Regions from separate parts of the Streptomyces sp. P17 genome, predicted to be linked through region 3. Evidence: riboswitches for the same ligand, from Rfam matches in the RefSeq annotation. Region 3 holds a riboswitch; each other region holds the start of a gene.
What was found. A riboswitch is a leader RNA that binds a small molecule or an ion and turns the genes downstream of it on or off. The one in region 3 is predicted to bind thiamine pyrophosphate.

Region 1 (10,237 bases), on a different contig from region 3:
CATCCGCGCCGCCTCCTCCTGCCGAGGGTCGAGCTGCGCCCAGAGCCCTCCGACGGTGCGCACGACGACCGCGTAGTTGAAGAAGACATGCGCCAGCAGGATCGCCCATACGGTCGTGTCCAGCCGTACGCCCCACAACTCGTCGAGCAGTCCGCCGCGCCCGACGAGCGCCAGGAAGGCCGTACCGACGACGACCGTCGGCAGCACGAACGGCACTGTCACCACGGCCCGCAGGATCTGCTTGCCGGGGAAGTCGAAGCGGGCGAACACATACGCGCCGGGCAGCGCGATCAGCAGGGTCAGCGCGGTGGAGGCGAGGGCCTGCCAAGTGGTGAACCACAGGACGTGCCGGATGTCCGGCTGGCTCAGGACATCCCCGATCCGGCCGAGCTGCCATCCCCCGTCGACCCGCAGACCGCGCGCGACGATCGCGGCGACAGGGTAGGCGAAGAAGACGCCGAAGAACGCGACGGGCAGGGCCATGAGGCCCAGCCGCGCCGCATGCCTGGTCCGGCCGGCTACTTCAGTACGAGCGAGGTCCACGACTTGACCCACTCATCGCGATACTCGGCGATCTTGGCGGGGTCCATGGTCTGCGGGTCCTTGGCCGCGGGCCCGTACGTGGTGAACTCCGCGGGCACGCTCGCCTCCTCGACCACGGGGTAGACGAACATGTTCAGCGGCATGTCCTCCTGGAATTTCTTGCTGACCAGGAAGTCGATCAGCGCCTTGCCGCCCTCGCTGTTCTTGGCGTTGCTCAGCAGGCCCGCGAACTCGATCTGCCGGAAGCAGGTGCCCTCCGCGACCCCGGTGGGAGCGGTCGTCGGCTTCGGGTCGCCGTAGATCACCTCGGCGGGCGGCGAGGAGGCGTACGACACGACGAGCGGCCGGTCCGCCTTCGCGGCCTTGCCACCGGCGGAGCCGGAGAACTCCTCGTTGTAGGCCTGCTCCCAGCCGTCGACCACCTTCACGCCGTTGGCCTTGAGCTTCTTCCAGTAGTCCGGCCAGCCGTCGTCGCCGTACTGCGCGGCGGTGCCGAGCAGGAAGCCGAGTCCTGGTGAGGAGGTGGATGCGTTCTCGGTGACCAGGAGGTTCTTGTACTCGGGCCTGATCAGGTCGTCGAGGGAGGCCGGCGGGGTCAGCTTGCGGTCCTCGAAGTACTGCTTGTCGTAGTTGACGCAGATGTCGCCGTAGTCGACCGGCGTGACCCGGTGCTCGCCCTTGTCGAGCTGGAAGCCGGCGTCGATCTGTTCGAGGCCCTTCGCCTCGTACGGCTGGAAGAGCCCGTTGTCGAGCGCCCGGGACAGCAGGGTGTTGTCGACGCCGAAGAAAACGTCACCCTGCGGGTTGTCCTTGGTGAGGATGGCCTTGTTGACGGCCTGCCCGGCGTCGCCGTCCTCCAGGACCTTGACCTTGTAGCCGGACTCCTTCTCGAAGGCGGCGAGGACGTTCTTGGAGACGGCCCACGAGTTGTGGCTCACGAGGGTGACAGTCCTGGAGCCGCCGGCGGACTCGCCGTCGCCGGACGACCCGCACGCGGACAGCACGACGAGACCGAGGCCGACGAAGGCAGCCAGATGCTTCTTGTTGTTCACGGTGATGACCGAACTTCCTACCCAGAATGACCTGGGCGAGGTTCAGAGGGTCTGCGGCCCGATCGCCGCACTCTCAGCGCTGTCGCGCTCCCCTGTCGGATATTGAAGATGTACGTACGACGATCAGACTACCGCTCGGTGGCCGCGAGCTGACCACAGGCCCCGTCGATCTCCTGACCACGGGTGTCCCGGATCGTCACCGGCACGCCGTGGGCGGCGATGGCCTCGACGAAGGCCTTCTCGTCCTCGGGCCGGGAGGCGGTCCACTTCGAGCCCGGAGTCGGGTTCAGCGGAATCAGGTTCACATGCACGGGCCTGCCCTTGAGCAGCCGCCCGAGCCGGTCACCGCGCCAGGCCTGGTCGTTGATGTCCCGGATGAGCGCGTACTCGATGGACAGCCGGCGTCCGGACTTGGCGGAGTACTCGAACCCTGCGTCGAGGACCTCGCGGACCTTCCAGCGGGTGTTCACGGGGACGAGGGTGTCGCGCAGTTCGTCGTCGGGCGCGTGCAGCGAGATCGCGAGCCGGCACTTGAAGCCCTCGTCGGAGAACCGGTTGATGGCCGGGACGAGACCGACGGTGGAGACGGTGATGCCACGCTGGGACAGCCCAAGGCCGTCGGGCTCCGGATCGGTGAGCCGCCGGATGGCACTCACGACCCGGTTGTAGTTGGCGAGCGGCTCGCCCATGCCCATGAAGACGATGTTGGACAGCCGAGCCGGCCCGCCGGGGACCTCCCCGTCCCGCAGGGCCCGCATCCCGTCGACGATCTGATGGACGATCTCGGCGGTGGACAGATTCCGGTCCAGCCCGGCCTGCCCGGTGGCACAGAAGGGGCAGTTCATCCCGCACCCGGCCTGCGAGCTGATGCACATGGTGACCCGGTCCGGGTACCGCATCAGCACGGACTCGACGAGCGTCCCGTCGAACAGCCGCCACAGCGTCTTACGGGTGGTCCCCTCATCGGTCGACAGATGCCGTACGACGGTCATCAGCTCGGGGAACAGCTCCTCGCGCAGCTTGCCGCGCGCCCCGGCGGGGATGTCGGTCCACTGCTCGGGGTCGTGGGTGTACCGCGCGAAGTAGTGCTGCGAGAGCTGCTTGGCACGAAACGGCTTCTCCCCGACCGCCGCGACGGCGTCCTTACGCTCGGCGGGCGAAAGATCGGCAAGGTGCCGCGGCGGCTTCTTGACTCCGCGCGGGGCGACGAATGTGAGTTCTCCGGGCTTAGGCATGGCCGTACCAGTGTCGCAGATCGATTGACCAGGCCCTCCCACCCGGCAATACCACCCCGGGCGGCCGCCTGCAGACTGCCGAAGAAGGTGAGGACGGCTTCCAGGATCCGGCTCCGGCGGCGGTGCGCCTTGCCGCAGTAGCGGCGTCTGCGGAGGCGTCCGGGCGGCTGCGGGACCGGTGCCTCACACCACTTGCAGCACACTTCCGCACGCTGGCGGCGCCTCGGAAACAGATGTAGCCGACCCGGGGGCGGACCTTGGCGACCGCCCGCGGGACCGGTCCGCCGAAAGGACCTACGCCGTGGTCCCCTCCAGCCTCTCCTTGAGGAGTGCCTCGTCCCTCGGAAGCTCCTTGCGGACCTGGGGACGGACGACGAGGGGCACCAGGACCTTGCCCAGACCGTGTCCTTCGAAGTCGATCTCTATCGTCACGCGGGAGCGACGGCCGTCGTCGAGCGGCTCGATCGAACCGTGGGTACGGGGCCGCACGGGCCCCGTGACCCCGTGCAGATCCCAGCTGCGCGCCGGGACGAGGTCGTCGAACTCCACGGTCATCGGGATCTCACGGTTGCCGATACGGCGCGTGACCCGGACCTGGGAACCGGGGTGCAGGGGCCCCTCTTCGAGCGGCTCCGCCTTGACGGCGCTCAGCTGCCATTCGGGCAGGTGGGAGGGGTCGGTGATATACGCGTAGACGTCTTCGGGCGTGCAGTCGACGTCGATGGATTCTCGGATGACGGACATGGTTGAACTCCCTTTTTGAGGGCGTACACCCAAATCGTCCCACCGGACCGCCCGACTGAACAGGCGAGCCCCCGCCGAGGCGGGGGCTCGTCCAGGACGGATACGACGCTCAGCCGGATCCGACGAACAGCACGAGCAGCAGCCAGACGACCGGCGCCGTCGGCAGCAGCGAGTCCAGGCGGTCCATGATGCCGCCGTGCCCCGGCAGCAGCGTGCCCATGTCCTTGATGCCGAGGTCACGCTTGATCATCGACTCGCCGAGGTCGCCCAGCGTGGCGCTGCCCGCCACCGCGAGGCCGAGCACGAGGCCCTGCCACCAGGCGCCGTCGTCGATCAGGAACTGCATACACAGCGCGCCCGCGACCATGGCGAACGAAACCGCCCCCAGCAGCCCCTCGCGGGTCTTGCCGGGGCTGATGCGCGGGGCGAGCTTGTGCCTGCCGAAGCGCCAGCCGATCGCGTACGCCCCGGTGTCGCTGACCACCGTCAGCAGCAGGAACGTCAGCACCCGGGCCGGGCCGTCGTCGGCGGTGAGCATCATCGCGACGAAGGTCGCCAGGAACGGAACGTAGAAGGCCGCGAAGACGCCCGCGGTGACGTCCTTGAGGTAGCCCTCCGGCGGTTCCGTCATCCGCCAGACCAGGACGGCCAGCGCGGTCAGCGCCATCGCCACCCAGGCGCCCTCGGCGCCCCGGACGTAACCGGCGACGACCATCGCGGCACCGCCGACCGCGAGGGGCACGAGCGGCGCTCTGATGCCCTTGCGCTCGTCGAGCCGCCTGGTCAGCTCCCACAGACCCACGACGACGGCGACGGCCACGACGCCGACGAACACGGCCTTGTAGACGAACAGCGAGGCGACGATCACCGCGCCGAGCCCGATACCGACCCCTATCGCCGCACCCAGATCGCGCCCCGCGCTCTTCTTCTGCGGTCGGGGCGCAGGCTGCGGGGCGTCGTGCATGGGCTCCGGATTCTGCGGCGCGTTCCCGTGGGGCTGCGCCCGCGGCGTCTCGTCGCGGAACAGGGGGCCACTCAGCCGAGCGGCCCCCCGGTCGTCATCCTGGTCTCCGCCATACGACGGTACGTCGGGCACGATGGGCATGGGGCGAGTGTGCTGCGCCTCAGGCGCATCGTACGCGGGACCCGCCGGGGCAGCCCCCTGGACAGGCCCCTGGTCAGACGGCCCCCAGTACCCGGCTTGTGGCGGCGCTCCCCAGGAAGAGTCGTTCATCAGACCTCGAGCAGCTCCGCTTCCTTGTGCTTCAGGAGCTCGTCCACCTGCGCCACGTACTTGTGGGTGGAGTCGTCGAGCTCCTTCTCCGCCCGGCGGCCCTCGTCCTCGCCGACCTCGCCGTCCTTGATCAGCTTGTCGATCGCGTCCTTGGCCTTGCGGCGCACCGAGCGGATGGACACGCGCGCGTCCTCGGCCTTGCCCTTGGCGACCTTGATGTAGTCGCGGCGGCGCTCCTCGGTGAGCTCGGGGAACACCACACGGATGATGTTGCCGTCGTTGCTCGGGTTGACGCCCAGGTCGGAGTCGCGGATCGCCTGCTCGATGTTGCGCAGCGCGCTCTTGTCGAAGGGGGTCACGACCGCCATGCGCGGCTCCGGCACGGAGAACGAGGCCAGCTGGTTGATCGGCGTCGGCGCGCCGTAGTAGTCGGCCACGATCTTGTTGAACATCGCCGGGTGCGCACGGCCGGTGCGGATCGCGGCGAAGTCCTCCTTGGCGACCACGACGGCCTTCTCCATCTTCTCCTCGGCTTCAAGGAGGGTCTCTTCGATCACCACTTGCTCCTGCGTGTCTTGAGTAGGCCCGGCTGCGGTTCCTGAGGGGCGGCGGCCGGCTGCGTCGCGTCTTCTTCCTGCACGGTTCCCGACCCGCAGGACATTGTCCATCCCCCGGTCAGGGTCCGTAGGTCTTGCCTGTCAGTCCCGGCTGTCCTGGTCACCCACAAGCGTGCCGATCTTCTCACCCTTGACGGCGCGGGCGATATTGCCCTCCACCAGAAGCTCGAACACCAGGATCGGAAGCTTGTTGTCGCGGCACAGCGTGATGGCGGTGGCGTCGGCGACCCTGAGGTCCCGGGTGATGACCTCGCCGTAGCCGAGGGAGTCGAACTTGACCGCGTCCGGGTTGGCCTTCGGGTCGGAGTCGTAGACCCCGTCCACGCCGTTCTTGCCCATCAGCAGGGCTTCGGCGTCGATCTCCAGGGCGCGCTGGGCGGCGGTCGTGTCGGTGGAGAAGTACGGCATGCCCATACCGGCGCCGAAGATGACCACACGGCCCTTCTCCAGGTGGCGCACGGCGCGCAGCGGGATGTACGGCTCGGCGACCTGGCCCATGGTGATGGCGGTCTGGACCCGGCTGTCGATGCCCTCCTTCTCCAGGAAGTCCTGGAGGGCGAGGCAGTTCATCACGGTGCCGAGCATGCCCATGTAGTCGGAGCGGGCGCGGTCCATGCCGCGCTGCTGGAGTTCGGCGCCACGGAAGAAGTTGCCGCCGCCGATGACGACCGCGACCTGCGCGCCGTCGCGCACGACGGCCGCGATCTCGCGGGCGATCTTGTGCACCACGTCCGGGTCCACGCCCAGGCCGCCACCGCCGGAGAAGGCCTCTCCGGACAGCTTCAGCAGATACCGGCCGCGTACTTTGCCGTCGTCGCTCTTCTGGGCCTTGGTGGTCATGGAATTCTCAATTCTTTGAACGGGTCGCACATACGAAGAAGGCCACTGCCGATGGGAACTGGTTCGTGTCCCATGCGCGGCAATGGCCTCCTCGTCAGATCTGCTGTCGTCCGCCACACAAGTGACGGCGTACGCGGACGACTGCTGTCGACCCTATCGGGGTCGAGCGTCGATCGCGGTACGGACTCAGATGCCGACCTTGATACGCGTGAAGCGCTTCAGGGTGACACCGGCCTCGTCCAGGACCTTCTGGACGGACTTCTTGTTGTCGAGCGCGTACGGCTGGCCGAGCAGCGTGGCGTCCTTGAAGAAGCCGTTGAGGCGACCCTCGACGATCTTCGGCAGGGCGGCCTCGGGCTTGCCCTCGGCGCGGGTGGTCTCCTCGGCGACGCGGCGCTCGGACTCGACGACCTCGGCCGGGACCTCGTCCTTGGAGAGGTACTTCGGCGCGAAGGCGGCGATGTGCTGGGCGATGCCCTTGGCCAGCTCGGCGTCGGCCTTGTCCAGCTCGACCAGGACACCGATCTGCGGGGGCAGGTCGGGCATGGTGCGGTGCATGTAGGCGTAGACGAAACCGTCGGCGAACTGCGCGAAGCGGTCGAGGACGATCTTCTCGCCGAGGTTGGCGTTGGCCTCGTCCACGAACGCCTGGACGGTCTTGCCGGCCTCGATCTCGGAGGCGAGCAGGGCCTCGATGTCGGCCGGGGCGGTCTTGGCGACGTGCTCGGCGATCTGGTGGGCGACGGCCTGGAACTTGTCACCCTTGGCGACGAAGTCCGTCTCGCACTTCAGCTCGACCAGGACACCGGAGGTGTTGTCGTCGGCGATGAGGGAGACCACGGCGCCGTTCTCGGCGGAGCGGCCCTCGCGCTTGGCGACGCCCTTCTGGCCCTTGATGCGGAGCGCCTCGACGGCCTTGTCGACGTTGCCCTCGGCCTCGTCCAGCGCCTTCTTGCAGTCCATCATGCCGGCGCCCGTGAGCTCACGGAGCTTCTTGACGTCGGCGGCGGTGTAGTTCGCCATGAGTCTCGAAATCTTTCTCGAAGTCTGGAAGATCGAAGATCTGCGGAGTCTGCGATCCACATGTAGTCGCGGACCGACGACCCACCGCTGACCTACGGGTGAACGGCGGGGGCGGACTTGATGTCACCGCCCCCGCCGTCAACCCTGACGCTGACGGGTCAGGCCTGCTCGGCCTCGGCAGCCGGAGCCTCATCGGCGGCCGGAGCCTCGGCAGCGGCCTCGGCGGGCGCCTCGGCGGCGGCCTCGGCGGGGGCCTCAGCGGCGGCCTCGGCGGGGGCCTCGGCGGCAGCCGGAGCCTCCTCGGCCTTCTTCTCGCCCTCAAGCAGGTCGCGCTCCCACTCGGCGAGCGGCTCGCCCGCGGCCTTCTCGCCCTTGCCCTCCGTCGCCACACCGGAACGGGCGATGAGGCCCTCGGCGACGGCGTCGGCGATCACACGGGTGAGCAGGGTGACGGAGCGGATCGCGTCGTCGTTGCCCGGGATCTTGTAGTCGACCTCGTCGGGGTCGCAGTTGGTGTCGAGGATGGCGACGACCGGGATGTTGAGCTTCCGGGCCTCGCCGACCGCGATGTGCTCCTTCTTGGTGTCCACGATCCAGACGGCGCTGGGCACCTTCTGCATCTCGCGGATACCACCGAGGGTCTTCTCCAGCTTGGCCTTCTCACGCGAGAGGACCAGGAGCTCCTTCTTGGTCAGACCCGAAGCGGCGACGTCCTCGAAGTCGATCTGCTCAAGCTCCTTGAGGCGCTGCAGACGCTTGTAGACGGTGGAGAAGTTGGTGAGCATGCCGCCCAGCCAGCGCTGGTTGACGTAGGGCATGCCGACGCGGGTGGCCTGCTCGGCGATGGCCTCCTGCGCCTGCTTCTTCGTGCCGACGAACATGACCGTGCCGCCGTGGGCGACGGTCTCCTTGACGAACTCGTAGGCGCGGTCGATGTACGACAGCGACTGGAGCAGGTCGATGATGTAGATGCCGTTGCGCTCGGTGAAGATGAAGCGCTTCATCTTCGGGTTCCAGCGACGGGTCTGGTGACCGAAGTGGACGCCGCTTTCCAGCAGCTCCCGCATCGTGACGACGGCCATGGCCGTTCTCCTTGAGTTTCTCGGTTGTGCCGCGGATGCCGGACGGCTCCCGCGCCTGACGCCCACATGCGCCGTGCCACGAAGGACCGAGGAGCGCTGACACGGGTCGTTTTGTCGACCCGATGTCGGGGCGTGCGAAGTCGACCCGGTGACCCGGATCGCCAGAAGAAGTGTACGGGACCGAGAAGGCACCGGGTGACGCCGCTGTCCACAACCGGGGAGTGGTCCACAGATCACGCCATGATCGACGGTGGTGGCGCGAGTCTGTGGGCATGCGAGCGAAACGATGCGCGGGTACGGCGGTACTGGCGCTGACGACTTTGGTGCCGGGAGGGGCCGGGCCTGAGGCGCCCCTGTCTTTCACGGCGACGGACGCCGCCTCGGGCCGCCCGACGGCGGTGACCTGGCCGGTGCCCGGCCCCACGGTCCTGCGCGGCTGGGAGCCCCCGCCGACGCCCTATGCCAGAGGCCACCGAGGGGTGGACCTGGCAGCCCCGGCGGGCACTCCAGTACGAGCGGTGACGGCGGGCAGAGTGCTCTTCGCGGGGCAGGTGGCGGGACGAGGTGTGCTCTCCATCGAACTGAAGAACACCGGCGCCCCACCCCTCCGAACGACGTACGAGCCGATCGACCCGGAGGTGACGAAGGGAGACGAGGTGAGGGCAGGCCAGGTGGTCGGCACGGCGAGTGGCCCTGCGTCCCACTGCGCGGCGGCATGCGTCCACTGGGGCCTGCTGCGGGACGACACCTACCTGAACCCCTTGTCCCTGCTGAACAGGGGACCGTCGAGACTGCTGCCGGTGCTGGGAGTACCGCTCCCGTGAAGCCGACGTTCCGGCCCTAGGGGGTGTTTTGAAAGTCCCGCACAGCACCCACGGCGCCCGGCACGCACCCTCGCCGCACCGGCCAAAGACCCAAGTACGTCCAGTACGAGGGCCTTCGTCCGGCACGCCGAGGGCACGCACCGAACACCGCGGGCACCGCACGGGACTTTCAAAACACCCCCTAGCCCCGGACCCCTCGCAAGGCCATGGACACCGCAGCGTCCGTGATCGCGGTCGGCTCCTCCGCCGCCCCCAGCTCGATCCGCCGCACGGCCGCGTCCACGACGCCCTGCAGCAGCATCGCCGCCAGCCGCGGCTGCGCGTGCCCCATGTCCCGCAACGCCTCGACGATCATCGCGACCAGCCCGCCGTGCGCGGCCCGGATCTTCTCCCGGGCTCCCGCGTCCAGCTCGCTCGCGGAAATGGCGACCACGGCCCGATGCCGCCGGTCCCCCACCAAGGCCAGCTGTGCCCGCACATATGCCTCGACCTTGCCCTCGGCCGACTCCGCCCGCTCCATCGCCGAGGAAACCTCCGCGACCCAGACCGGGAAGTCGACCTCGCACAGCTCCTCGACCACGGCCCCCCGGGACCGGAAGTACTCGTACACGGACGACCGGGCAAGCCCCGTCCGCTCAGCGAGAGCCGGAAACGTCAGCGCCTCCGTCCCACCTTCGGACAACAGGGAACGAGCCGCGTCCAGCAGGGCGGCTCGCTGCATCGACCGGTGCTCGGCCACGGAGGCCGCTCGAATCCTTGGCACGTCAACCACTCTACGGACGCGCCACCCACGACGGGAGTCTCCCGGCCGCCCGCTCCGGCTCACCGTCCAAAACTCGCCAGCTTCGCCCGCAGCTGGAGCACCGACTTGGTGTGGATCTGGCTCACCCGGCTCTCGGTCACCCCGAGCACGTTCCCGATCTCGGCAAGCGTGAGCCCTTCGTAGTAGTAGAGCGTCACGACGGTCTTCTCCCGCTCGGGCAGCGTGTTGATCGCCCGGGCCAGAAACCGCCTCAGCTCCCGGTCCTCGGCCACCTCGACGG
Region 2 (10,237 bases), on a different contig from region 3:
CTTCTTCGCTGAGCGGGGAAGCACCTCGGGCCGACCTCCAGCCTCACCTCTTGCGCCGCCGCCCCGCCCCCCACGCCCCGGAGCCGTCTGGGCACCGGCCATCGCGGGCTCCCGTTCGGAGTGGTCGGCCGAGACCACCAGGGCGGCCAGAGCCGTGGTGACCGGGACAGAGGCGACCAGGCCGATCGAGCCGACCAGCGTGCGCACGATCTCCTCCGCGTACTGGAGGTCCTTGGGCGCCGAGGGCTCGTAGGCGACCACGACCTTCTCGCCCTCGTGAAGTTGCCGCGACTGGTCGGGCTGGACGATCTCGGTGAAGGTGCGGCCCTTGTCCTTGCCGGTGTCGACGCGGACCGTGGCCTTCTTGCAGATGCCGCCCTCCTGCTGCTGCGCAGAGGAGCCCTCGGCGGTGGAGGTGTCGCCGGTCGGCGGGACCCCGGAGGCGTTCGCCGCGGAGCGGCTGACCTCCTCGACCTCGGTGACCGTGGCCTGCTGCGTCTGCCGGCCGAAGCCGACTCCGGTGCGCTCGTGCGGGGCGCGCCGTCCGGCCACAGCACCACGAGCCCGGCGACCACCGCCGCGGTGAACGGGATGAGACCCGCCGCGATGACCTTGCGCAGATGCCTGGAGACCGGAGCCGCCGGTCCATGGGCGTGGCTGTGGGAGTGGCCGTTTCCGTGCCTGTCACCGCCGCCGGTGGATCCGGAACCGGGACCGCGGGGCGGCTCAGGCAGGAGCGGTGGTTCATGCGTCGTGGTCACCGACCGATCATCGCGAGAACGACAGGGGCCCCCTGTTCACCGCGCCCGAATTGACGCTAACGTGGGGGCACCTTTGTACACGCGGGAGCTCGGAGCACCGGGCTGAGAGGGCGCTGACCTCCGTCCCAGCGATGTTTCACGTGGAACGTCACCACACGCGAGTGACTTTTCCCCACGGAACGTCGGCAGACGGAAGCCGCTGCGTCGACCGCCGAACCTGTTACCGGGTAATGCCGGCGTAGGGAGTAGGTCTTATGACCATCAAGGACGCACGCACGCCTGCCTCCAGCCAGGACGAGAAGTCCCAGGAGGCCGGGAAGTCCATCGGCTGGCACAAGGCGTACGTCGAGGGCACGCGCCCCGATCTACGGGTGCCGGTCCGTCAGGTGCACCTCACCAACGGGCAGTCCGTCACGCTGTACGACACCTCGGGCCCGTACACCGATCCGCTCGTCGACACCGACGTCCGCCGGGGTCTGGCCCCGCTGCGGGAGAACTGGATCATCGCCCGCGGCGACACCGAGGAGTACGCGGGCCGTCCCGTCCGCCCCGAGGACGACGGGATCAAGCACACCTCGCCCCGTGGCGGCAACCTGCGCAACCTCGACGCCGTCTTCCCGGGCCGGCCGCGGCTGCCGCGCCGCAGCAGGGACGGCCAGGCGGTCACCCAGCTCGCGTATGCGCGCCGGGGCGAGATCACGCCCGAGATGGAGTACGTCGCCATCCGGGAGAACGTTTCTCCAGAAGTCGTCCGCGAGGAGATCGCGGCAGGCCGTGCGGTCCTCCCGGCGAACGTCAACCACCCGGAGATCGAGCCGATGATCATCGGCAAGCGGTTCCTGGTGAAGGTCAACGCCAACATCGGCAACTCCGCGGTGACGTCCTCCATCGAGGAGGAGGTCGAGAAGATGACCTGGGCGACCCGCTGGGGCGCCGACACGGTCATGGACCTCTCCACCGGCCGCAATATCCACACCACCCGCGAGTGGGTGCTGCGCAACTCCCCCGTCCCCATCGGCACGGTGCCGCTCTACCAGGCCCTCGAAAAGGTCGACGGCAGGGCCGAGGAGCTGACCTGGGAGATCTACAAGGACACCGTCATCGAACAGGCCGAGCAGGGCGTGGACTACATGACGGTCCACGCGGGCGTCCGCCTGCCGTATGTGCCGCTGACCGCCAACCGCAAGACGGGCATCGTCTCGCGCGGCGGCTCGATCATGGCGGCTTGGTGCCTCGCGCACCACAAGGAGAGCTTCCTGTACGAGAACTTCGAGGAGCTGTGCGAGATCCTCGCCGCCTACGACGTCACGTACTCGCTCGGCGACGGCCTCAGGCCCGGCTCGATCGCGGACGCCAACGACGAAGCGCAGTTTGCCGAGTTGAGGACGCTCGGGGAACTCAACCGGATCGCGAAGCGTTTCAACGTACAGACCATGATCGAGGGCCCGGGACATGTCCCGATGCACAAGATCAAGGAGAACATCGACCTTCAGCAGGAGATCTGCGATGAAGCTCCGTTCTATACGCTCGGCCCGCTGACGACGGACGTCGCGCCCGCGTACGACCACATCACCTCCGGCATCGGTGCCGCGATGATCGCCTGGTGGGGCACGGCCATGCTCTGCTACGTCACGCCCAAGGAGCACCTGGGTCTGCCCAACCGGGACGACGTCAAGACCGGCGTCATCACCTACAAGATCGCTGCCCACGCGGCCGACCTCGCCAAGGGACACCCCGGCGCCCAGGAGTGGGACGACGCCCTGTCCGACGCCCGCTTCGAGTTCCGCTGGGAGGACCAGTTCAATCTGGCCCTCGACCCGGACACGGCACGGGAGTTCCACGACGAGACCCTGCCGGCGGAGCCCGCCAAGACCGCCCACTTCTGCTCCATGTGCGGTCCGAAGTTCTGTTCGATGAAGATCTCGCAGGACATCCGCCGTCAGCACGGCAGCACACCGGGGGAGATCGAGGAAGGTATGGCGCAGAAGTCCAAGGAGTTCGCGGCTGCGGGCAACCGCGTGTACCTGCCGATCGCGGACTGAGGTCCATGTGGTGGGTCCGCGTTTCGGAGCCGGCCCGAGGGCAGCACACGAAGCGCGGATCCGTTGGGTCACTGAGTCGGTCAGGGCTCTGGAACGACCGGGAGCGGGTGGCGGAGTATGGCGAGCGGATGGCGCAGGGGACGGTGCCGACTGCAGTCGCGGTGTCGACGCTGGATCGCTGTCAGCCCGCGGTGAGCCTCCAGTCGACCGACGAATACGAGCACTGGGGGCTGACGCATTTCCTGCTCAACGGCCATCACAAGCTGGAGGCGGCGGCCTCGGCCGGACGTCCCGTGCAGCTTCTGTCGCTCCTGGCCATGGACGAGAGCCTGTCCGGCCCCGATGATCACCACAGGTTGGGAGCCCTGCGCTCACAGCCCAGCCTGAGCCGTGGGGCTCGGTCGGCCCGGTGACCTGGGTCAGTTCGCGGCCGCCCCGGGGTGAGGTGGTGTTCCGGGCTTTCGGGGCACCGCCTCACTGGGCAGACTGATCCCATGACCGCACTGAGCAAGGGCGCCAATCTTCCTGTCGAGTCCCCGGCGGTACGCGTGGAGCTCTCCTGGTCCGAGGGACCCGGAGTGCCCGACGTGGACGCCTCGGCGCTGCTGCTGACCGCGGCCGGACGCGTGCGGGACGACGCCGACTTCATCTTCTACAACCAGCCGCACCACGCCTCCAAGGCCGTCAGCCACCTGGGCAAGCAACGCGTCGGGGGCGTCGTCACCGACACCGTGGCCGTCGACCTCGGGGCGGTGGAGCCGGCCGTCGAGCGGATCGTGCTGTGCGCGTCGGCCGACGGCGGGACGTTCGGGCAGGTGCCCGGACTGACGCTGAAGCTGGTCGACGACCGGACCGGGAGCGAGGTCGCGCGGTTCGTCGCGGCGGCGGCCACGGAGACCGCGTTCATCGGCGGCGAACTGTATCTGCGCCAGGGGAAGTGGAAGTTCCGGGCGGTGGGACAGGGGTACGCGTCCGGACTCGCGGGGCTGGCAACGGACTTCGGCATCTCGGTGGACGAGGAGGAGACCGCCCTACCGACACCACCGCCGGTGCCGAGGGCGGCGCCGGCGCCCGCCGTATCGCCGGCCGCCCCGCCGGCCGCCCCGCCCGCCGCGCCCTCTGCCTCCCCCAGTCTCACCAAGGGCGAAGAGCGCCTGCCCGTGGACATGCGCAAGCGGCTGGACCTCCGTAAGCAGCAGGTCGCGGTCAGTCTCAGCAAGCATGGTGCCGCCGGTATCACCGCTCGCGTCATCCTGGTGCTGGACGCCTCCGGGTCCATGTCGTTCCTGTACTCCCGGGGAGTCGTCGCGGACGTCGTGGAGCGGATGGCCGCCGTGGCCGCGCAGTTGGACGACGACGGGGAGATGCAGGCCTGGACCTTCGCCTCGAACCCGGCCCGGCTGCCCGACTTCCGGCTCGGGGAGCTGCCGGAGTGGATGCGGCTGCACGTCAGGTGCGGTGAGATGAGCCTCTTCGGGGCCAAGAAGCGGAAGAAGGGGCTTGAAGAGAGCCAGGTCGACATGCGGACGGTCGGCATCCAGAACGAGGAACAGAAGGTGATCGCCGAAGTCCGCGCCTACGTCCGCCAGAACCCCGCCCCGGTCCCCACCCTGGTGCTGTTCTTCTCCGACGGAGGCGTCTACCGCAACGCCCAGATCGAGAAGGAGCTCCGGGAGGCCGTCGAGGAGCCGATCTTCTGGCAGTTCGTGGGCCTCGGCAAGTCCGACTACGGCGTCCTGGAGCGCTTCGACACCCTGCCCGGCCGCCGTGTCGACAACGTCGGTTTCTTCGCGGTGGACGACATCAGCACGGTCCCCGACCAGGAGCTGTACGACCGGCTGCTGTCGGAGTTCCCGCACTGGACGGTGGCCGCACGCAGCGCGGGCATCCTCTGATCACAGCTGAAGGCCCGGACATTCGGCTTGCGCACCCCGCGGCGGGGGGCGCAAGCCGAGGGACCAGGGTCACTCCGGCTGGTGCTCCGGGCCCCCGAAATCCGGACTGGTGTAGTCCGGACTGCTGAAGCTCGGGCGTGGGCCTGACGCAGGGCCCTCTCCGGGGCTGGAGAAGCCCGGGCGGTCGTAGCCGAGGCTCGGCATGCGGCTGGTCGGCGCCGTGGGTGCCGTGCGGTGCAGGGCGGCGGCGGTGCCGGGGTCGGCCAGCGCGTCCCGCAGGAACGGCAGGATGCCGCGCTCCAGCAGGGCTTCACGCCAGGCTTCCCTGGCCCGGGCCACCTCGCTGCCCAACTGCCCGTAGGGGCCGGTGTCGAGTGCCGGCCTGTTGCGCAGGGCGGTGAGCAGCAGTCCGACGGCGGCGACGAGGATCGCGGCCGCCGTCACGGCGCCGAACACCCAGCCGGTGGTGAGCATCGTCTGGGCGAACGCCGGCTCGGGTTCGAGCATCTTCAGGATGTAGCCCACGAGCAGGAAGATCGCCGCGGCGATTCCGGCGAGGACGGGGGTGAGGACTGCCGCGACGGCGACGATGCCCGCGCCGGCGGTCTCGGCGGCGCCCTCTCCCATGGTGGCGGCGAGCCCCATCACGCTCGGACCCGACTCGGTGGAGCCGGACTCGCGAACGGACGACGGGGTGGACGGCGCCGGGTGGCGCAGTTCCTCGCGGACCTTCACGTAATGCTGGTACTCGGTCGCCGCGGCCGCCGTGATGATCGCGGAGGCGTTGAGCGCCATGGTGCGCAGCTGTTCGGGGTTGAGCCGCTGTCCGACAGCGGCCAGTTCCGGGCGGGTTGGTGCGGAGCGCAGCGCCTCATCGAGGATCCGCTCGTACTCCTGGCGGTCCTCACTGTGCAGGTGCTGCGGAACGCTGTTCATGTGCATCCCCCGATGCTCCGTAGGGCTTGGGGCTCGCATGGCGACGAGCCGTCGGGCAGAAACGGAGGGGAGCCTGCTACGGATAAGCCGATGGTAGAGCGGTGACGGCACACGGTGACAGGGGGTTTCCAGAAATTGGGCCCTGGCCTGCGTCGTCTTCGGCCGTTCCGGCCCGGGGGAGGTCTGCCCGCGGAACGTTCAGATATCCAGGGGAAGTTGCTGGACCAGCAGTTTTCCGGCCATGGTCACTCCGCCGTCCATCGCGATGGCCAGACCGCCGGCGTAGATGTGCGGTCCCTCGACCACCGGCCCGCCGCCGTCCTCGCCGTCCTCGGAGCCGACCTCGCCCAGCAGATAGGGAATCGGGCTGTGGCCGTGAACGATACGGGTGCCGCCGTACGTATCGAGGAGGGAGCGTACGGCGTCGGAGCCGCCCTCGTCGCGGAAGGAGAAGCGCTTGGTGAACTTGCGGAACAGGTCCCAGCACTCGTCCGCGTCGTTGCGGGTGAGGGTCTCGCGGACGGTGTCGTTGACCTCTTCGATGGAGCGGCCGTAGTCGAGGTAGGCGGTGGTGTCGGAGTGGACGAGCAGATGCCCGTCGACCTCCTCCATGGCGTCCAGGCGGGCCATCCACTGGAGGTGGTGGTCCTGGAGGCGGTCCATGTCGGTCTTCTGTCCGCCGTTGAGCAGCCAGGCCGCCTGGAAGGTGGCGGTGCCCGCGCCGGAGTTGACGGGGGTGTCGGAGAACCGCTTGGCGCCGATGAGCAGCAGTTCGTGGTTGCCCATCAGGGCCTTGCAGTAGCCGCCGGCCGCGGCGGCCTCGGCGGACAGCCGCATCACGAGGTCGATGACGCCGATGCCGTCCGGGCCGCGGTCGGTGAAGTCGCCGAGGAACCACAGCCGGGCGGTGCCCGCGCACCAGTTGCCGGCGGAGTCGATCAGGCCCTTCTCCTGGAGGGCGGCCACCAGTTCGTCGAGGTAGCCGTGGACATCGCCCACGACGAACAGCGGACCGGGGCCGCCCGACTGCTGCGCGGGCACCGCCGTCACCGGCTCGACGGTCACCTGAAGCGTGTCACCGCGGTTGATGACGGGCAGGTCGCGCTGGGTGGGGGTGTACCCCTCGGGGTAGGTCTCCTCGACCGGCGGCGCGATGTCGCCCGGATGCGTGCTGTGGATGTACGGACCGGTCTCGTGGACGTACGCGGGCACCCGGAAGTCGCGCAACGTCGCCGTCCGCTCCACCTCGGGTCCCTGACCGGCCCCCTGAGTCATCAGACCCCTCCACCATCGCGCCGCATCTGCACCGCATCGGACTGCCTGGTCGCAGCGGCCCGCGGTGTCGTGGGCCCATCATAGGAATGCCGATCGCGCCATGTGATGACCCAGGGGTGGTGAATCAGAGCAGGGCTCCGGTTCACCGCGGCTTTCGCCCCGGTTGGGCAGGGCTTCTACCGCCTGCGTTTACGGCCGGTTCTACTGCTCCTCGGGCGACCGCGGCGGACTGACGGTCGTGCGCGGCGAACGTCGCTGGGACGAGGTACGCACGATCAGCTCGGTCGGTATCACCTGCTCGACCGGTTGGTCCGATTCGACCCCCTCGATCGCGTCGATGAGCAGCTGCACCACCGCCGTGCCGATCCGGCGCGGCTTCAGCGAGAGCGTGGTGATGGGCGGCTCGGTGTTGGCGTACACGGTGGACTCGCTGCAGCAGACGAGCAGCAGGTCGTCCGGTACCCGCAGCCCGTAGCGGCGGGCGGCGGCGAGCAGATCGGTGCCGTTCGGGTCGAACAGGCCGTAGACGGCGTCGGGGCGGTCGGGGCGGGCCAGCAGCCGGTCGGCGGCGACGGCGCCCGCGCACGGGTCGTGCGCCGGGTAGGCCTCGTACACCGGATCCTGGCCGACCCGCTCGCACCAGCGGAGGTAGGCGGTGGTGGACAGATGGGTGTACGTGTCCGTCGTCGTCCCGGTCAGCAGGCCGATCCGGCGGGCGCCGGCGTCGGCGAGATGATCGAGGATGCCCATGACCGCGGCCTCGTGGTCGTTGTCGACCCAGGCGGTGACCGGCAGCGAGCCTCCCGGGCGGCCGTCGGAGACGACCGGGAGACCCTGCCGGACCAGTTCGCTGACCACAGGGTCCTGGTCTGAGGGGTCGATGACGACGGTGCCGTCCAGGGCGACGTTCGACCACACGTCGTGGCGGGAGGTCGCGGGGAGGATGACGAGGGCGTAGCCGCGGGCGAGCGCGGCTGAGGTGGCGGCTCTGGCCATCTCGGCGAAGTAGGCGAACTCGGTAAAGGTGAAAGGTTCATCCCCGTACGTCGTCACGGTCAGGCCGATGAGGCCCGACTTTCCGGTACGGAGGGTTCGGGCCGCGGCCGATGGGCGGTACCCCAGCCGGTCGGCGACCTCGCGGACGTGGCGTCGGGTGGCGTCGGGGAGCCGGCCCTTGCCGTTGAGGGCGTCGGAGACGGTCGTGATGGAGACTCCGGCGGCGGCGGCGACGTCTCTGATGCCTGCCCGGCCCGGCCGGTTGCCCCGGCGGGCGGTCTCCGCGCGGCTCACCTGGTGCTTCCCTGCTGCTGTCATGGCGAGCCGATAGTAGGGCTCATGCGGTGGGGTAGTGCGGACGCATATGCAGCGGTTGACAGGCACGTTTCTGCAAGGTCATGCACCGTCAGAAGCTTTGGATTGCAAGGGAGTTGAGCGCTCCCATGGCAATACGTGACTTGTCGGCGTGCGCACACCTGCCAAGGTTCCGATGTTTCGAAGAGGTCTCAACTCACCTTCACGAGGGATGCGCGCCACGGCGCGAGCCACCGGCGCATAGATATATGTGTGACGCGCCCCCTACTTCGTACAGCTTCTGCCCCTGATGCCCCTGATGCCCCTGATGCCGGTGTGACGCAGGAGGTCGGTCCGCACCTGTACGCAGCCGAGCCGAATCCTCATAAGGTGAGAAGCATTGGAAGCCGGTGGTGACGATGGGCCGCCGGTGGTCGCGAGGAGGACTGCGGTGAGCGAGACGAGCCCCAAGCTGCGCGCCGAGCTGGAGGGTATCCCCACCTACAAGCCGGGCAAGCCCGCCGCGGCCGGCGGCCCGGTCGCCTACAAGCTGTCCTCCAACGAGAACCCCTATCCGCCGCTGCCCGGGGTGATGGAGAGCGTGACGGCCGCCGCCTCCGCCTTCAACCGCTACCCGGACATGGCGTGCACGGGCCTGATGAACGAGCTCTCCGAGCGCTTTGGCGTCCCGCTCTCCCACCTGGCCACCGGCACCGGCTCGGTCGGCGTCGCCCAGCAGCTGCTGCAGGCCACCTCCGGCCCCGGCGACGAGGTCATCTACGCCTGGCGGTCCTTCGAGGCGTACCCGATCATCACACAGATCAGCGGGGCGACCTCGGTACGGGTGCCGCTGACCTCCGGTGATGTGCACGACCTGGACGCGATGGCCGAGGCCATCACCGACCGGACCCGGCTGATCTTCGTCTGCAACCCCAACAACCCCACCGGCACGGTCGTGAAGCGGCCGGAGCTGGAGCGGTTCCTGGACCGGGTGCCCGGCGATGTCCTGGTGGTGCTGGACGAGGCCTACCGGGAGTTCATCCGGGCCGCCGAAGGTGAAGGAGGTGCGGTGCCCGACGGCGTGGAGATCTACCGGGACCGGCCGAACGTCTGCGTTCTGCGCACCTTCTCCAAGGCGTACGGCCTCGCGGGGCTGAGGGTCGGCTTCGCCATCGCCCATGAGCCGGTGGCGGCGGCGCTGCGCAAGACCGCGGTGCCCTTCGGCGTGAGCCAGCTCGCCCAGGACGCGGCCGTGGCCTCGCTGCAGGCGGAGGACGAACTGCTCGGCCGGGTCGGCTCGCTGGTCTGCGAGCGCAACCGCGTGGTCGACGCGCTGCGCGCCCAGGGCTGGACGGTGGCCGAGACCCAGGCCAACTTCGTGTGGCTGCGGCTGGGGGAGCGCACGGTCGACTTCGCGGCGGCGTGTGAGCAGCACGGCGTGGTGGTCCGGCCGTTCCCGGGCGAGGGTGTGCGGGTGACGATCGGGGAGACCGAGGCGAACGACATCTTCCTGAAGGTGACGGAAGCGTTCCGCAAGGAGCTCTAGAAGTCCGTCGGTTCAGCAGGCTCCACGCGCACGGGGTCTCCGTTGCGCACCGTCGAGAGAAGACGGGGGTCGCCGTCGAGGCGGCCCAGGACATTGCACGGGCTCGCGAGGCGGCATTCGTCGCCTCGCGAGATCGGTGTGGGGCCATAGGGGAGGGCGAGGGCATCCCCGTCGGTCCAGAAGGCCACCGTGCCCGGCTCGACGACCTGTCGGGCGTCGGTTTCACGTGGAACCGAGACGCCGGTGTCGAAGTAGACCTCCTCGCCCCAGGTGCGGGCGGTGGAGACGAGCGGCAGGGCCTTGGCGAGGGCCTGGGTGGTCGGGGTGTCGTCGAGGGTCGCGGTGAGGTGTCCCGCGGGCCAGGAGATCAGTATCTGCATGACGGGCAATTCAACAAGATGTTGAATTCGCTGCCAAGACCCTGACGTGAAGGTGTGAGGAGGACCCCCCTTCCGTTGTCGAAAATCGGTGCGTCATAATTGCTTGTGAATG
Region 3 (10,237 bases):
GGCGGCGTAGGTCAGGCCCTGCGGGTGCGGCACCCAGTCGCCCATGGGATCGCCGGGCGGGTCGCCGCGCAGGGCGAGCATGTTGCGGATCCCGGCGTCGGCGTACTGCCCGATGATGTTGCGCAGGTCGGCCACCGAGTGGTCGACGGCCGTGAGGTGGGCGATCGGGGTGAGCGTGGTGTCGGAGGCGATGGCCTCGGTCGCCTTCACCGTGCCGGCGCGGGTGGTGCCGCCCGCGCCGTAGGTCACGGAGACGAAGTCGGGCGCCACGGCCTCGACCCGGCGCAGCGCGTTCCACAGGTTCCGCTCGCCCTTCGGGGTCTTCGGGGCGTAGAACTCGAAGGAGTACGTCGTCTTGCCGGTCGCGAGCATCTCGCGCACGGTACGAGCGTGGTCCGACCTGGTGGATGCGGTGCCGAGGGCCATACCCGCAGGTTAGTCAGGGGGCGACGGTCCCCCAACCGGATGCCGGATATTTGCCCGAATTGTCGGGTTGTTGTCCAGCCCTTGGACAAACGGCGCCGCTTGAGGGCCGCTACGCCTGCCGCAGCCGCTTCGCGAACTCCGCCGCCGCGGCCCCGGGGTCGTCCGCCTCCGTGATCGCCCGTACGACGACGACCCGGCGGGCGCCCGCTTCCAGCACCTCGTCGAGGTTGCCCAGGTCGATGCCGCCGATGGCGAACCAGGGGCGGTCGGTGCCGAGGGCGGCGGTGTGCCGGACCAGATCCAGGCCGGGGGCATGGCGGCCGGGCTTGGTCGGAGTGGGCCAGCAGGGGCCGGTGCAGAAGTAGTCCACGCCCTCCTGGGCGGCGGCCGCCTCGGCCTCGGACTCCGCGTGCGTGGAGCGGCCGGTCAGGACGTCCTCGCCGAGGATCGCGCGGGCGGCGGACACCGGGAGGTCGCCCTGGCCCAGGTGCAGGACATCGGCCCCGGCGGCGTGGGCGACGTCCGCGCGGTCGTTGACCGCGAGCAGCGTGCCGTGCCGCGCGCAGGCGTCGGCGAAGACCGCCAGGTGCTCCAGCTCCTCGGCGGCCTCCATGCCCTTGTCGCGCAGCTGCACGATGTCGACACCGCCCGCCAGGGCCGCGTCCAGGAACTCGGCGAGGTCGCCCTGGCGCTTGCGGGCGTCCGTGCACAGATAGAGCCGCGCGTCGCTGAACCGGTCGCGTGCGGTGTCGGGCATACGTGTCCCCCCGTTGTCGGTGGTGTACGGGCCTCGGGCGCCCCGCGGCCCGTACACCTGGTGTCGATCAGTGCTCAGACGGCGAGCGCCTGGGCGCGGCGCTTCACCTCCGTGCCGCGATTCTCGCTCAGGGCCTGCGCGGGGGTGCCGGGCAGGCTCTCGTCGGGGGTGAAGAGCCACTCCAGCATCTCTTCGTCGGTGAAGCCGTCGTCCCGCAGTAGCGTCAGGGTCCCGGACAGGCCCTTGACGACCTTCCGCTCGGCCCCGTCGATGAAGGCGGCGGGGACGTGCAGCGCGCGGTTCTCACCACGGCGTACGGCGATGAGCTGGCCGTCCTTGACCAGCTGCCGCACACGCGTCACCTCGACGCCGAGCTGTTCGGCGATGTCGGGGAGGGTGAGCCAGGCGGGGACGAGAGCATCGATCTTTGCGTCAATCTCGGTCACAGAACCAAGCCTGCCATCCCGCACTGACAACAGGAAGCCAGGCCGGTCCGTGCTAGGCCGTCGCCTTCTTCAGCGGCCTCGCCGGGTCCTCCAGCAAGGCCGGGTCCATGCGGGTGCCCGATTCGATCAGCCGGCGTCCCTGCGCCAGATCCCTGGGCCGGCCCACGGCCAGCAGGGCCACCAGACGGCCCTCGCGCAGCCAGCAGACCGTCCAGGCCGGGCCCGTCGGGTCGCCGCGCCACAGGGTCATGTCGGCCGAGGCGTGGTGGCCTGCGTACTGGACGAAGCGGCCGAACTGCTCGGACCAGAAGTACGGGACCGGGTCGTAGACCAGGGGGGCCTCGCCGATGATGTCGGCGGCGACCGTGCGCGGCCCCTGCAGGGCGTTGTCCCAGTGGTGGACCAGCAGACGCTCGCCGTACCGGGCGGAGGGGAAGGAGGCGCAGTCGCCGACCGCGTAGATGCCGGGCGCGGAGGTGCGCAGATGGTCGTCGGCCACCACCTCGCCCTGCGCACCGAGCTCGATGCCGGAACCGGCCAGCCAGGCGGTGACGGGACGGGCGCCGATGCCGACCACGACGGCGCCCGCGGGCAGTCGCGAGCCGTCGTCGAGGACCACCGCGCCGGGCTCGACGCGCGCCACGCGCGCGTGGGTGCGCAGCTCGGCACCGCTGTCGGCGTACCAGGCGGCCATCGGCGCGGCCACCTCGGCGGGCAGCGCCCCCGCGAGCGGCCGGTCCGCGGCCTCGACGACCGTCACCGAGCAGCCCGCCTCGCGCGCGGCCGTGGCGAACTCGGCGCCGATCCAGCCCGCGCCGACGACCACGATGTCGTGCTGCCGGACGAGCACGGGCCGCAGCCTCTCGGCGTCGTCCAGGGTGCGCAGCAGATGCACTCCGGCAATACCCTCGGCCCCCGGCAGCCGGATCGGTTCGGCACCGGTGGCGAGGACGAGGACGTCGTACGGGACGGGCCCCTCGGCGGTGTCCAGTTCATGGTCGGCGGGGCGCACGCCCAGCACCTCGCGGCCGAGGCCGAGTTCGATGCCGAGCGCCTCGAAGTCCACGTCGAAGGCGGATCCCTCGGCCTTGCCGAGCAGGACGGCCTTGGACAGCGGGGGCCGGTCGTAGGGCTGGTGGGGTTCGGCGCCGATCACCCGCACCGAGCCCGTGAAGCCCTGTTCCCGCAAGGCGACCGCGGTCTGGACGCCGGCCATGCCCGCGCCGACCACCACCACCCGCCGCTGCGACGTCGTCGTCTGCTCGCTCACCTGATCACCATAGACAACTGACAATTTGTCAGTCAGCCGTCGTGCCGCGTGACCTGCTCCACAACGCTGGTCCCGTTTCCCGGCTGCGACTCCCACTCCCAGGTCTCCTCAAGGCGCAGCCGCCCGTCGGGCAGCTCCACGACCGTCGACACACAGTGCCCGGACGACGTGGTCCCGTCCCGCTTGAGCTGCACATACCGGAAGTCCAGCCGGTCGCCCTCCCGCGTACCCACCAGATGCCCGCGTACGACATCGCCGCCCGCGTACTCGGCCCAGATCTCCCCGTCCTTCTCGTGGTAGGTGAACCGGGTCCGCGTACCCACCTGACCTGGGGCCTGGTCGGCGACAGGGGCGAGGACGAGGCCGTCGAGCGAGCGGGGCACGGCAAAGGGCTCCCTTACAGAGGCGCGGAACCACGGGCTAGGGTGGCCACCGTACAAGCACTCGCGGGAGCCCGGACGCACCGGGCTGAGAGGGAGGCTGGCGGCCTCCGACCGTACGAACCTGATCCGGGTCATGCCGGCGAAGGGAGGGGCTGGACGCCCATGTCGCCTACGCGTTCGTCAGACGTCCTCGTCCTCGGGGGCGGAATCATCGGCCTGGTCACGGCGTGGCGGGCCGCACAGCGCGGGTTCACCACGGCCGTGGTGGACCCCGAACCGGGCGGCGGCGCCGCCCAGGTGGCCGCGGGCATGCTGGCCGCCGTCACGGAACTGCACTACGGCGAGCAGACGCTGCTCGGCCTGAATCTGGCCTCGGCCCGCCGCTACCCCGAGTTCGCGGCCGAGCTCACCGAGCTCACCGGACAGGACCTCGGCTACCGGCAGTGCGGCACGCTCGCGGTCGCCCTCGACGCCGACGACCGCGCGCATCTGCGGGAACTGCACGCCCTGCAGCGGGAGTCGGGGCTCGACTCCGAGTGGCTGTCCGGGCGGGACTGCCGGCGTCTGGAGCCGATGCTCGCGCCGAGTGTGCGGGGCGGGCTCCGGGTGGACGGCGACCACCAGATCGACCCGCGGCGCCTGGCGCGGGCGCTGGTGACGGCCTGCGAGCGGGCGGGCGTGGTCTTCCACCGGGCGTGGGCGTCCCGGCTGTCCGTCGCCCAGGGACGGGCTGCGGGCTGCGTGACCGACGACGGCACCGCTCTCGGCGCCGGGCAGGTGGTCCTCGCGGCCGGCAGCCTCAGTGGGCGGCTCGCGGGCGTCCCGGAGGACGTACTGCCTCCCGTACGGCCCGTGAAGGGGCAGGTGCTGCGGCTGACCGTGCCGAAGCGGCACGCGCCGTTCCTGAGCCGGACCGTGCGCGCGGTGGTGCGCGGCAGCCAGGTCTACCTCGTGCCCCGGGAGAACGGCGAGCTGGTCGTCGGGGCGACCAGCGAGGAGCTGGGCTGGGACACGACGGTGACCGCGGGAGGCGTGTACGAGCTGCTGCGCGACGCGCACGAGCTGATGCCGGGCATCACCGAGCTGCCGCTGACGGAGACCCGCGCGGGGCTGCGTCCCGGGTCCCCCGACAACGCGCCGCTGCTGGGCCCGACCGAGCTCGACGGGCTGCTGCTGGCGACCGGGCACTACCGCAACGGCGTGCTGCTCACCCCGGTCACCGGGGACGCCCTCGCGCACGCCCTGGTCACCGGTGAACTCCCGGACGAGGCCCGTCCGTTCAGCCCGAAGCGGTTCGCACTCACGGAGCAGCCCGTATGAACATCTCGGTCAACGGCGAGCGTCGGCGGATCGAGCCGGGCACGGCTCTCGACACGCTCGTGAAGTCCCTCACCGCGGCGCCCTCCGGCGTGGCCGCCGCGCTCAACGAAACCGTCGTCCCGCGCGCGCAGTGGTCCTCGACGTCCCTCTCCGAGGGGGACCGGGTCGAGGTCCTGACCGCCGTCCAAGGAGGCTGACCTATGGCCGACGATCCCTTTGTCCTCGGCGGTACGTCCTTCTCGTCCCGCCTGATCATGGGTACGGGCGGTGCGCCCTCCCTTGAGGTGCTGGAGCGGGCGCTGGTCGCGTCCGGGACGGAGCTGACGACGGTCGCGATGCGCCGGGTGGACGCCTCGGTGCACGGCTCGGTGCTGTCGGTGCTGGAGAAGCTGGGCATCCGGGTGCTGCCGAACACGGCGGGGTGCTTCACGGCGGGGGAAGCCGTCCTGACGGCACGCCTCGCGCGCGAAGCGCTCGGCACCGATCTGATCAAGCTGGAGGTCATCGCCGACGAGCGGACGCTGCTGCCGGATCCCATCGAGCTGCTGGACGCGGCCGAGACGCTGGTCGACGACGGGTTCACCGTACTGCCGTACACGAACGACGATCCGGTGCTGGCCCGCAAACTGGAGGACGTCGGCTGCGCGGCGATCATGCCGCTGGGGTCCCCGATCGGCTCCGGGCTCGGGATCCGCAACCCGCACAACTTCCAGCTGATCGTGGAGCACGCGCGCGTGCCGGTGATCCTGGACGCCGGGGCCGGTACCGCCTCGGACGCGGCGCTGGCGATGGAGCTGGGGTGCGCGGGTGTGATGCTCGCCTCGGCGGTGACGCGGGCGAAGGAGCCGGTCCTGATGGCCGACGCGATGCGGCACGCGGTGGAGGCGGGACGGCTGGCGTACCGCGCGGGCCGGATCCCGCGGCGCCACTTCGCGGAGGCGTCGTCTCCGGCGGAGGGCAGGGCGGTGCTGGACCCCGAACGTCCCGCATTCTGAACGGCCAAGTGGGTTGCGTCACAGGACGGCTTCAGTCCCGCTCCTATCCCGGACTGGAAGCCAGGGGTGTCAGTCGCTGCTCGTACACTCGCCTGCGTGGATACGACCCTTCAGGACCCGCTGGTCGGGCAGGTGCTCGACGGACGTTATCGCGTCGAGGCGCGGATCGCCGTCGGTGGGATGGCCACGGTCTACCGGGCCGTGGACACCCGGCTCGACCGTGTGCTCGCGCTGAAGGTGATGCACCCGGGGCTCGCGGCCGACGCCACCTTCGTGGAGCGGTTCATCCGGGAGGCGAAGTCGGTCGCCCGGCTCGCGCACCCCAACGTCGTGCAGGTCTTCGACCAGGGGACGGACGGGTCGTACGTCTACCTCGCCATGGAGTACATCGCCGGCTGCACCCTGCGTGACGTGCTGCGCGACCGCGGGGCGCTGCAGCCCCGGGCCGCCCTGGACATCCTGGAGCCGGTGCTCGCCGCGCTCGGCGCCGCGCACCGCGCCGGGTTCGTGCACCGGGACATGAAGCCGGAGAACGTGCTCATAGGGGACGACGGCCGGGTGAAGGTCGCCGACTTCGGCCTCGTACGGTCCGTGGACTCCGTCACCAACACCACCGGTTCCGTCCTCGGCACCGTCTCCTATCTCGCGCCCGAGCAGATAGAGCAGCCAGGCGCCGCGGACGCCCGCGTCGACGTGTACGCGTGCGGTGTCGTGCTGTACGAGATGCTCACCGGCGAGAAGCCGCACGACGGGGACTCCCCCGCGATCGTGCTCTACAAGCACCTTCACGAGGACGTCCCGCCGCCCTCGGCCCGCGTGCCCGGGCTGGCGTACGAGCTCGACGCGCTGGTCGCCTCGGCCACCGCGCGCACCCGGGACGTCCGCCCGCACGACGCGGTCGCGCTGCTCGCCGAGGCCCGTCAGACGCGTGCCGCGCTCAGCGCGGACCAGCTGGACGCGATGCCCCCGCAGGCGCTCTCCGCCGAGCACGACAACGCCGAGGACCGCACCAGCGTGATCCCGCGTTCGCTGACGGTGCCGCGCCCGCTGCCGGTCAACGAGGACGAGGACCGCTTCTCCCACACCAGCCGTCTGCAGTCCCCTGCCCCGCTCCCGCCGACGAGACGCCGGGGGTCCCGGCGCGGCCCCCTCGCCCTCGTCGTCGCCGCTTTGCTCGTCCTCGGTGTCGGCGCGGGCGTCTGGTACATCAACTCCGGCCAGTTCACCCGGGTCCCGGCGCTGCTGACCCAGACCGAGGCCAAGGCCAAGGACCGGCTGGAGGACGCCGGTCTGGAGGTCGGCAAGGTCGAGCGCGCCTTCAGCGACACCGTCAAGCGCGGCCAGGTCATCAGCACCGATCCGGCCGTCGGCAGCCGCATACGGCAGAACGACTCGGTGAACCTGGTCGTCTCCAAGGGCCCGCAGGTCGTGAAGGTCCCCGACCTGGTGGGCCACCGCCTGGACAAGGCACGGGCCCTGCTGAGGACCGAGGGTCTGGAGCCGGGCATGGTGACCCGGGAGTTCAGCGACTCCGTCCTCAAGGGCATGGTCATCTCGACGAACCCCGAGGCCGGCACCGAGCGCCGCTCGGGCTCCGCCGTCGCGCTCGTCGTGAGCAAGGGCGCCCCGGTCGACGTGCCGGACGTCACCGGCGAGAGCCTGGCGGACGCCAGGGCCGAGCTGGAGGATGCGGGCCTGAAGGTGGAGGTCGCCGCCGAGGAGGTCAACTCCTCCGAGGTCGGCAAGGGCGCGGTGGCCCAGCAGACGCCTCAGCCCGACACCCAGGCCGTCGCGGGCGACACGGTGACGCTGACGCTGTCCAAGGGCCCGGAGATGGTCGAGGTCCCGGACGTGGTGGGCGACAAGGTCGACGACGCCAAGGCCGAGCTGGAGGCGGCGGGCTTCGAGGTCGACGAGGACCGCGGGCTGCTCGGGCTGTTCGGCGACACGGTCAAGAGCCAGTCCGTGGACGGCGGTGACACCGCGCCCAAGGGCTCGACGATCACCATCGAGATCCGCTGACGGGACGTACGCACAGATGACCGTTCAGCAGCTCCGCAATCCCGTCGGCGGCCATGTCCCCGTGGCCGGCGGCCTGAACTCCGTGGGCCTGACCTACGCCCGCGACCTCAAGGCCGAGACCGTGCAGGTCTTCGTCGCCAACCCGCGCGGCTGGGCCACGCCGGCCGGAAACCCGCGGCAGGACGAGGAGTTCCGCGCGGCCTGCGCGCAGGAGTCGATCCCGGCGTACGTCCATGCCCCGTACCTGATCAACTTCGGCTCGCACACCGAGGCGACCGTCGAGAAGTCGGTGGAGTCGCTACGCCACTCGCTTCGGCGCGGGCGGGAGATCGGGGCGCTGGGCGTGGTCGTGCACACCGGCAGCGCGACCGGCGGCCGAGACCGCTCGGTGGCACTGAAGCAGGTACGGGAGTACCTGCTGCCGCTGCTGGACGAGCTGACCCACGACGACGACCCGTACCTGCTGCTGGAGTCGACGGCCGGCCAGGGCTACTCGCTGTGCTCCCGCACCTGGGACTTCGGGCCCTACTTCGAGGCGCTGGACGCCCATCCGAAGCTCGGCGTGTGCCTGGACACCTGCCACATCTTCGCCGCCGGACACGATCTGACCGGCCCGAACGGCATGCACCAGACCCTGGATCTGCTGGTGGACACGGTCGGCGAGGGACGGCTGAAGCTGATCCACGCCAACGACTCCAAGGATGTGGTCGGCGCACACAAGGACCGGCACGAGAACATTGGCTCCGGCCATATCGGCGAGGACCCGTTCCGGGCCCTGATGACCCACCCGGCCACCGAGGGCGTACCGCTGATCATCGAGACGCCCGGCGGCAAGGAGGGGCACGCGGCGGACGTGGAGCGCTTGAAAAAGCTCAGAGACGGCTAAAGCTCAGAGACGGCTGAAGAAGCTCAGAGGCAACTAGGGGGTGTTTTGAAAGTCCCGCACAGCACCCACGGCGCCCGGCACGCACCCTCGCCGCACCGGCCAAAGACCCAAGTACGTCCAGTACGAGGGCCTTCGTCCGGCACGCCGAGGGCACGCACCGAACACCGCGGGCACCGCACAGGACTTTCAAAACACCCCCTAGAGCTCCGGCCCGTCCCCCGGCTCCTCCTGGTAGGAGTAGCGCTGTTCCTTCCACGGGTCGCCGATGTTGTGGTAGCCGCGCTCCTCCCAGAAGCCGCGACGGTCGGCGGTCATGTACTCCACGCCCCGGACCCACTTGGGGCCCTTCCAGGCGTACAGGTGAGGCACCACGAGCCGGAGCGGGAAGCCGTGTTCCGCGGTGAGCAGTTCGCCGTCCTTGTGGGTGGCGAAGATGGTCCGCTCGGCGGCGAAATCCTCAAGGCGCAGGTTGGAGCTGAAGCCGTACTCCGCCCACACCATCACGTGGGTGACGGCATCGGCGGGCGGGGCGAGCTCCAGGATGGTCCGGGCGGGGATTCCGCCCCACTCGGCGCCGAGCATGCTGAACTTGGTGACGCAGTGCAGATCGGCCACGACGGTGGTGTACGGCAGGGCCGCGAACTCCTCATGGGTCCAGCAGTGCTTCTCACCGTCTGCGGTGGCGCCGAAGACCCTGAACTCCCAGCGCTCGGGGCGGAACTTGGGGACCGGTCCGTAGTGGGTGACCGGCCAGCCGCGCTGCAGGCGCTGCCCCGGCGGGAGCTCCGGCTGTACCGCTCCTCCAGATTCGCGCTCCACCGGCTGACCCATGTCTCCATCCTGACAGACCCGGGGCAGTGCACTTGACCAGCTGCCGCTCAAAGCAACAAAGCGGTCAAATCGAAGTAAGCATGCACTTACTTACTAAGTGAAGACTTACTGGACGATCTTCGATGCCGGTGCAAGGATGCGGCGCAACCTGCCAGTTCCCCCGTTCTCTTGGAAGGAGCCTCTGCGATGCAGGGCGACCCCGAGGTCATCGAATTCCTCAACGAGCAGCTCACCGGCGAGCTGACGGCGATCAACCAGTACTGGCTGCACTACCGGATCCAGGACAACAAGGGCTGGACCAAGCTCGCCAAGTACACGCGTGAAGAATCCATCGACGAGATGAAGCACGCGGACAAGATCACCGAGCGCATCCTGATGCTGGACGGCCTGCCGAACTACCAGCGGCTGTTCCATGTGCGGGTCGGCCAGACGGTCACCGAGATGTTCCAGGCGGACCGGCAGGTGGAGGTGGAGGCGATCGACCGCCTCAAGCGCGGGATCGAGGTGATGCGCACCAAGGGCGACATCACGTCCGCGAACATCTTCGAGTCGATCCTGGAGGACGAGGAGCACCACATCGACTATCTGGACACGCAACTGGAGCTGATCGACAAGCTCGGTGAGGCGCTCTACCTCGCGCAGCAGATCGAGCAGCCGAGCTAAGCGGCTTCTTCCAGCTCTTCCAGCTCGGCGAGGACCGGACGGCCCTGGTCGGTCAGCTCACGGCGGGGGCACGCGCCCCGGCCCAGCAGCGCCTGGATCCGGCGTACACACGAACCGCAGTCGGTGCCTGCCTTGCAGGCCGAGGCTATCTGGCGAGGTGTGCAGGCGCCGCCCTCCGCGTGCTTCTTCACCTGCTGCTCGGTGATGCCGAAGCAACTGCAGACGTACACGCGGTTCA

Region 1: another riboswitch for thiamine pyrophosphate. It lies ahead of RMT89_RS28510 (thiamine ABC transporter substrate-binding protein); the one in region 3 lies ahead of thiO (glycine oxidase ThiO).
Region 2: another riboswitch for thiamine pyrophosphate. It lies ahead of thiC (phosphomethylpyrimidine synthase ThiC); the one in region 3 lies ahead of thiO (glycine oxidase ThiO).

What each region holds. Positions count from the first base shown of each region.
Region 1 covers NZ_JAVRBF010000050.1:2,160-12,396, forward strand. Annotated here, with positions in the region: gene RMT89_RS28505 (iron ABC transporter permease) at 1-483, opposite strand, end outside; gene RMT89_RS28510 (thiamine ABC transporter substrate-binding protein) at 519-1,595, opposite strand; TPP riboswitch at 1,592-1,699, opposite strand; gene rlmN (23S rRNA (adenine(2503)-C(2))-methyltransferase RlmN) at 1,724-2,830, opposite strand; gene RMT89_RS28520 (SRPBCC family protein) at 3,125-3,574, opposite strand; gene RMT89_RS28525 (phosphatidate cytidylyltransferase) at 3,684-4,808, opposite strand; gene frr (ribosome recycling factor) at 4,808-5,365, opposite strand; gene pyrH (UMP kinase) at 5,507-6,265, opposite strand; gene tsf (translation elongation factor Ts) at 6,452-7,288, opposite strand; gene rpsB (30S ribosomal protein S2) at 7,447-8,370, opposite strand; gene RMT89_RS28550 (M23 family metallopeptidase) at 8,643-9,194, shown strand; gene RMT89_RS28555 (helix-turn-helix domain-containing protein) at 9,376-9,933, opposite strand; gene whiG (RNA polymerase sigma factor WhiG) at 10,017-10,237, opposite strand, start outside.
Region 2 covers NZ_JAVRBF010000007.1:107,064-117,300, forward strand. Annotated here, with positions in the region: partial or broken gene RMT89_RS06510 (YibE/F family protein) at 130-761, opposite strand; TPP riboswitch at 833-1,023, shown strand; gene thiC (phosphomethylpyrimidine synthase ThiC) at 1,016-2,803, shown strand; gene RMT89_RS06520 (hypothetical protein) at 2,911-3,216, shown strand; gene RMT89_RS06525 (VWA domain-containing protein) at 3,298-4,698, shown strand; gene RMT89_RS06530 (hypothetical protein) at 4,768-5,640, opposite strand; gene RMT89_RS06535 (metallophosphoesterase) at 5,833-6,909, opposite strand; gene RMT89_RS06540 (LacI family DNA-binding transcriptional regulator) at 7,111-8,223, opposite strand; gene hisC (histidinol-phosphate transaminase) at 8,651-9,745, shown strand; gene RMT89_RS06550 (cyclophilin-like fold protein) at 9,742-10,125, opposite strand.
Region 3 covers NZ_JAVRBF010000001.1:41,483-51,719, reverse strand. Annotated here, with positions in the region: gene metF (methylenetetrahydrofolate reductase [NAD(P)H]) at 1-426, opposite strand, end outside; gene thiE (thiamine phosphate synthase) at 536-1,183, opposite strand; gene RMT89_RS00260 (Rv2175c family DNA-binding protein) at 1,258-1,629, opposite strand; gene RMT89_RS00255 (FAD-dependent oxidoreductase) at 1,682-2,845, opposite strand; gene RMT89_RS00250 (hypothetical protein) at 2,932-3,282, opposite strand; TPP riboswitch at 3,336-3,447, shown strand; gene thiO (glycine oxidase ThiO) at 3,445-4,602, shown strand; gene thiS (sulfur carrier protein ThiS) at 4,599-4,799, shown strand; gene RMT89_RS00235 (thiazole synthase) at 4,803-5,597, shown strand; gene pknB (Stk1 family PASTA domain-containing Ser/Thr kinase) at 5,694-7,619, shown strand; gene RMT89_RS00225 (deoxyribonuclease IV) at 7,636-8,505, shown strand; gene RMT89_RS00220 (sulfite oxidase-like oxidoreductase) at 8,704-9,336, opposite strand; gene bfr (bacterioferritin) at 9,523-9,999, shown strand; gene RMT89_RS00210 ((2Fe-2S)-binding protein) at 9,996-10,237, opposite strand, start outside.